3 regions of the Tardiphaga sp. 285_C5_N1_2 genome follow, and region 1 is predicted to be linked to each of the others. Evidence: riboswitches for the same ligand, from Rfam matches in the RefSeq annotation. Region 1 holds a riboswitch; each other region holds the start of a gene.
The links. A riboswitch is a leader RNA that binds a small molecule or an ion and turns the genes downstream of it on or off. The one in region 1 is predicted to bind cobalamin.
Positions count from the first base shown of each region.

Region 2: it holds a riboswitch for cobalamin, as region 1 does, so the genes downstream of both, AB7951_RS06265 (DUF1636 family protein) here and AB7951_RS26885 (TonB-dependent receptor) in region 1, are expected to answer to the same signal.
Region 3: it holds a riboswitch for cobalamin, as region 1 does, so the genes downstream of both, AB7951_RS06320 (TonB-dependent receptor domain-containing protein) here and AB7951_RS26885 (TonB-dependent receptor) in region 1, are expected to answer to the same signal.

Region 1 covers NZ_CP197241.1:5,687,252-5,689,447, forward strand. Annotated here, with positions in the region: gene AB7951_RS26880 (alkaline phosphatase D family protein) at 1-475, opposite strand, end outside; cobalamin riboswitch at 621-810, shown strand; gene AB7951_RS26885 (TonB-dependent receptor) at 912-2,196, shown strand, end outside.
Region 2 covers NZ_CP197241.1:1,329,290-1,331,485, forward strand. Annotated here, with positions in the region: gene cobT (nicotinate-nucleotide--dimethylbenzimidazole phosphoribosyltransferase) at 1-757, opposite strand, end outside; cobalamin riboswitch at 857-1,047, shown strand; gene AB7951_RS06265 (DUF1636 family protein) at 1,157-1,606, shown strand; gene cobU (bifunctional adenosylcobinamide kinase/adenosylcobinamide-phosphate guanylyltransferase) at 1,603-2,133, shown strand; gene cobW (cobalamin biosynthesis protein CobW) at 2,134-2,196, shown strand, end outside.
Region 3 covers NZ_CP197241.1:1,343,967-1,346,162, reverse strand. Annotated here, with positions in the region: gene AB7951_RS06330 (O-acetylhomoserine aminocarboxypropyltransferase) at 1-196, shown strand, start outside; gene AB7951_RS06325 (alpha/beta fold hydrolase) at 200-988, shown strand; cobalamin riboswitch at 1,035-1,238, shown strand; gene AB7951_RS06320 (TonB-dependent receptor domain-containing protein) at 1,271-2,196, shown strand, end outside.

The DNA.
Region 1 (2,196 bases):
TGCCGCCATCCTCGGCATTGATTCCCCAGCCCTGTCCGGCGACATCGCCGCCCCAAACAAAGGACACATCGCGGCGATCCGCTGGCGCGGTGCGGAAGCGACCGATCACCGGCTCGCCGACGATCTCGGTATGCGAGAGATCGCGGAATTTGACGCGGTAGAAGATATCCTGCCCGGCCGGCAGATTATCGAGCAGCAGCTTCGCCGTGAAATCGCTCTCGGGCAGCGCCGTGATAGCCGGCAACATGCGCGCATTGCTGAAGGATTCGGTAGTGGCGACTTCCACCATCATCTGCGCCGGCCGATCCGCGCGCGACCAGATCATGCCGCTGCTCGTCCCGACATCGCCGGACTGCACGCCATGCGACACGACCGGGCGATCCGCCGCGCGGCTGAGGTAAGGCATAGCCAGGAAGCTTGCGCCTACTGCGGCTGAGTGCGCGAGAAAACGACGGCGGGAGATACGTAGCGCCATGGCGAACTCCTGATCCTGGCTCTGGCACCCGTGGTGCTAGGCAGAACACTTGACGCTGCGATGACAGGTGATGCGCAATATCAACACCCGCCAAAGCAAGTTGCGAATGGCTGGCAGCTTGATTGACACATTTGGAAATTTCACCTTAACGTGAACGCGACGGTTCCCTTCGGGGATCAAAAGGGAATGCGGTGAGGGGGATCCCCCGATTCCGCGGCTGCCCCCGCAACTGTAAGCGGCGAGCCTGCGCCAAGAGCCACTGGGTGTTCACCTGGGAAGGCGGCGACAGGCATTGACCCGCGAGCCAGGAGACCTGCCGCCAGTCGTGGTCACACGCGAGCACATTGGGCGGGGTGTCCTGGTGGAAGTCACACTGCCTGTTTGGGCGGGGCGACTTGGTTTGCGGTGACGTGCCACGTAACCGCGAGTCCTGTTCATGACCTCCGTTTCTCCCGTCGCATTGAAGCGACATACTCCCTTTCTTTATTCTGTTGCTCTCTCCTACTTGTTGTGTCCGAGCGAAAGCTGGTCGCAAACCACACAGTCGAGCCAGACGCTCGATCCTGTTGTCGTTCAGCCGTCAGCGACACCTCAACGCGCGCGCCGCACCACGAACGGCAATGCATCGCGCGCTGCACGCTCACGCCAGCAGCGCAATGTCGCCGCCAATACCGGCGCGCCGGTTGCCACGCCGACAGGCCCCGTCTTCGCAGCGCCGACGCTCAACCTCACCGGCACGACATCGACGGGGAGCCGCCTTGGCCTGACGCGCCTGCAGACGCCGGCCAGCGTAGAGGTGATATCGGCAGAAACCATGGCCGAACGCGGCCAGCAGAACGTGGTCGACGCCGTCACGCAGAACGCCACCGGCTTCACGGCCATCGGCGAACCCGGCAATGGCGGCATCGCTTTCAGCACCCGCGGCTTCGCCGGCAGTGGGTCCGTTACTTCGCTTTATGACGGCACGCGCCTCTATGTCGGCTCCGGAACGGTGAACTTCCCCTTCGACACCTGGACCGCCGAGAAGATCGAAGTCCTGCGCGGCCCGGCCTCCGTCATGTACGGCGAAGGCGCCATCGGCGGCGCTATCAACGTGATTTCAAAACTGCCGCTCTGGGTGCCGCGCAACCAGGCTGAAATCTCGCTCGACAGCAACATGACGCGCCGTATCGCCCTCGATAGCGGCGGCCCGGTCAGCAAGGACGTCGCCTATCGCATCGCCGTCACCGGCAACGCGTCCGATGGCTGGGTCGATCGCGACAACACCTCGAACATCGCGCTGCACGCTGCCGTGCAGATCAAGCAGACCGAGGACATCACCTGGACGCTCTCCACCGACTATGGCGACCGCCATCCGTCAAAATATTTCGGCACGCCGCTGATCAATGGCCAGCTCAATGAGGCGATCCGCTTCAAGAACTACAATGTCAGCGACAGCAACATTCGCTATCAGGACAGCTGGAGCCAGGTAAAGACCGAGTGGCAGATCAGTGACGGCATCACCCTGCGCAACACGCTCTATTATATGTATGCGAAGCGCCACTGGAAGGAGGTCGAGATCTACGGCTTCAACTCCGGCACCGGCCTGATCGATCGCGGCGATTATCTCGAGATCTTCCACCAGCAGCAGCAGATAGGCGACCGCATGGACGCCACCTTCGAGGGCCATCTGTTCGGAATGGTCAATACGTTCGTGGCAGGCTTCGACGTCAACCGCATCG
Region 2 (2,196 bases), 4.4 Mb from region 1:
GGATCGCTCCGGCCATGCCTGCGATTTCCAGTCCGCCGAATTCGGCAAGCACATCCAGCGGCGCAGTTGCGTCGCTGCGTGCTGCCGCCTTCGTGATCGCCGCGCGCTTGCGCGCCATGCCGGCATCATCCTGCCCGGCGCCAACGCCGATACAATCATCCAGGGGGGCCGGCGCGAGTCGATGAACCACCAGTGCCGATGAGGCCGTGTTGCCAATTCCCATCTCGCCGAGCGCGATGATGTCTGCGCCGGCCTTGATCTCACCGACGGCGATTCTGAAGCCGCGCGTCAGCGCATCGGCCGCGTGCTCTGCCGTCATCGCTGGCTCGCGCGCGGCATTCGCCGTACCCATGCGAACCTTTGCATCGACCAGCTTCGGGTGCACCGGCAGCTCGGCGGCGACGCCGATGTCGATCACGCGCACACCGATGTCATTGGCCGCGGCGAAAGCATTGGCCGTGGCGCGGCCGGCCAGATAGGTCGTCACCATCGCGACCGTGACCGCCGACGGATATTGCGACACGCCTTCGGCTACGAGTCCGTGATCCCCCGCGAAGATCAGCAGCACGGCATTGTCGCCGCGGGGCTCGCCCGGATGCCGGATCATGCCGAGCTGCAGCGCCAGGTCCTCGATTCTCCCCAGCGATCCCGGCGGTTTGGCCTTGCCGTCGATGACGGCGCGGATGCCTGCCGCGATCTGCGGGTCAACAGGCGCAATGGCGGGCGGCTGCCACAAGGACTGGGAATAAGCGGGCATAGGGTTCCTTTTCGCGGCCTAACTGACGCAAGACGACCTGCAAGGTCAACAGGTCCGGGCGACAGTCCGTCGGCGCGGTTGACCCCGGCGCACCCGGCAGATAGCGTCTTTTGCGATGGTCCTTCCGCGTGGAAGGTGAATAGGGAAGCCGGTTTGAGGCCGGCGCTGCCCCCGCAACTGTAAGCGACGAGCCCGCGCCGGTGCCACTGGGAATTCTTCAGAATTCTTGGGAAGGCGGCAACAGGCTATGACTCGCAAGCCAGGAGACCTGCCATCACGAACTGTGCTTTGGAGGCGTCGTCGGGGCGGGGTGCACCGGACGGGAGCGAACCGACGGCCATGCTGTCGGCGCGATCCAACAAAGCTCGTAGGCCCGTGAGGGCATGAACTGAGCATGTGATGGATCACGACAGCGCCGATATCTCTGGCGAACAAATTTCGGTCGAACCGCCGCGCCCTGTGCCGGCTGGTCCCGTTGTCGTGAGCGTGTGCATCAGCTGCAAGGCTGCCGAAGCCGGCACGATCGTCGGGCCGGACATGTTCGATGCCGTGAAGGCCGCGCTCGGCAATGGGGATGCTACTGTGATAGTGCGTCCGGTGCAGTGTCTCAGCGTCTGCAGGCGGCCGGCGACGGTCGCGGTGACGAGTCCCGATGGCTACACGTTCCTGTTCGGCGATCTGCAGACCGACAGCGGCAGCGCGGCGCTGGTGTCTTTCGTGGAGTCCTATCAGAAGGCCGACTACGGTCTTGTACCGTGGCGGGAACGCGCCGAGGTGTTGCGCAAGGGTATGGTCGCGCGCGTGCCGCCATTGCGCTGGTCACCCGAAGACGGACGTGCTCCGAAATGACCGCGGCCTCCACCACGTTGGTGCTGGGCGGCGCGCGCTCCGGCAAGTCGTCCTTCGCCGAGAAACTGGTCGATGGTATCGGCCTGACGAAAATCTATCTGGCCACGGCAACGGCCGGCGATGACGAGATGCACGCCCGCATCGCGCAGCATCGCAGGCAGCGCGGAGAAAGCTGGATCACCTTGGAAGAGCCACTGGCGCTAGTCGATGCGCTGACGCGCGAGGCGACGGTCGGGCGCGTCGTGCTGGTGGATTGCCTGACACTGTGGCTGTCGAACCTGATGTTCGCCGAGCGCGATCCAGAGATTGAAGCGAAGCGCCTCGTGCGTTTTCTCGATGTCTCGCGCTATCCGATCGTGTTCGTGTCCAACGAAGTCGGCCTCGGCCTCGTGCCGGAGACGCCACTCGGACGCGCTTTTCGCGATGCGCAGGGCCGGCTCAACCAGATCATCGCGGCCGCCGTGCCGAATGTTGCTTTCATTGCCGCCGGGCTTCCGCTCTGGCTTAAGCGTTCCCAGGAGAATTGAATGTCCCGCGTTCCCGTCACCGTCCTCACCGGATTTCTCGGCGCCGGCAAGACCACGCTGCTA
Region 3 (2,196 bases), 4.3 Mb from region 1:
CCATCTCGCCAATGTCGGCGACGCCAAGACACTGGTCATTCATCCCGGAAGCACCACGCATCAGCAGATGGATGCCGAACAGCTCAAGGCCGCCGGCATCGGCGAGGAGCTGATCCGCCTCTCAGTCGGCATCGAAGCCGCCGATGACATCATCGATGACCTCGCGCAGGCGCTGCGCATCTCGCAGAAGGGCTGAGCGATGCAACTCACCGTCAACGGTCACGAGACCTATATCGCGAATGGCGGCCGCACGTTCGATCCATCGCTCCCGGTCGTCGTGATGATCCACGGCGCCGGCTTCGATCACTCGACGTGGGCGCTGCATACGCGCTGGTTCGCGCATCATGGCTTCGCCGTACTGGCGCCGGATCTGCCCGGCCATGGTCGCTCACAAGGTGAAGCGCTCACGACCATCGCCGATCTCGCAGACTGGACCGCAGCATTGATCGAGGCAGCGGGCACAAAGACTGCGCGGCTGATCGGCCATTCCATGGGCTCGCTGATTGCGCTGGAGACCGCAGCGCGGCATCCCCGTAAAGTCACGCGCCTCGACCTGATGGGCACGGCAGGGACGATGACCGTCGGCCCGGATCTGTTGAAGGATGCCGAAGCCAATCAGCACTCCGCCATCGACATGGTGTCAATCTGGGGGCTCGGCTTTCGCGCCGAACTCGGCGGCAGTCTCGCGCCGGGGTTGTGGATGCATAGCGGCGCGCAGCGCGTGCTGGAAGCCACGAAGCCGGGCGTGCTGTTCGCCGATCTCAACGCCTGCAATACATACCAGAATGCGCTGACTGCTGCGGCCCAGCTCGAAATCCCGGTCACGCTCATCCTCGGCGAGCGGGACATGATGACTCCCGCCAAGGCTGGCAAGACCCTGGCCGCCGCCTTGAAAAACGCCCGCACGGTGATTCTGCCGGGCACTGGCCACATGATGATGGTCGAGCGCCCCGACGACGTGCTCGCCGCGCTACAGCACGAGCAATAGAGTCCACAACGCGGCGATGGCTGTTGCACCGCGCGGCGCGCTGTGCTTCCTGTCTGTCGTTATCGGTGCCTCCGCGAGGAGGTGAAACGGGAATGCGGTGCGGGGAAATATCCCCTATGCCGCGGCTGCCCCCGCAACTGTAAGCGGCCATTCCAGGTCCACAAAGCCACTGAATTTGCATCGCAGATTCGGGAAGGCGGACCGGGAGACCACCGCGAGCCAGGAGACCGGCCGGTAACGAGTTTCACACTCGTTCGACGGTGGGTCGACGGAAGGGGTTAAATGACTATCCGGAATTTGGCCGCAGGCACTGCGGCCGTTGTTGTTCTGTCCTGCTCTCACAGTGCTGCGCATGCGCAGTCCAGTGCCGAGCAGCTCTCCGAAATCGTAGTGACGGCGGACAGAGCACCCGAACAACTCAATCGCACTGGCAGTTCGATCAGCGTCGTGTCAGGCGAGACCATTGCGACCAGCAATCCCGGCTCTCTGGTCGATGCGCTGCGCACCGTGCCCGGTCTCGACATCACCGAAACCGGCGGCCCTGGCGGCACCACCAATGTCCGCCTGCGCGGCGGCAACACCGGCCAGACGCTGGTGATGATCGACGGCATCCGCGTCAATGATCCCACGGCGGCGTCCGGCGATTTCGAATTCGCCATGTTCACGCCTTCGGCGATGGAGCGCATCGAAGTCCTGAAGGGCCCGCAGAGCGCACTCTATGGATCAGACGCCATGGGCGGCGTGATTAATATCATTACCAAGAAGGGCTCGGGCCCTGCGCAAGTTAACGTACGCACCGAAGCCGGCAGCTATGGCACTGTCATGACGCAGGGATCGCTGACCGGCTCCAACGGTCCGTGGTCCTACGCTTTCACAGGTGGCGGTCAGCATTCGAACGGTTTCTCGCGCTTCGGCTATCGCATCCCTCAGTTTGAAGCGCTGTACCCCAATCTCGAACGCGACGGCTTTGATCGCGTCGGCGGATCGGCCAGGATCGGCTACGATGCCGGCGAAGGCATCCGGCTGGAATCCGGCTTCGTGTCATCCTTCACGCGAGCCGCCTATGACGGCACTTTCAGTCCGACGTCGAGAGCCGTGCAGCTTCCCGACACGCCTTCAAATGTCACGCGCCTGCTGCAAACCGTTTACGGCCGCGTCTCACTGGATTCATTCGGCGGCATTCTCACGCATAATGTCACCGTGTCGAA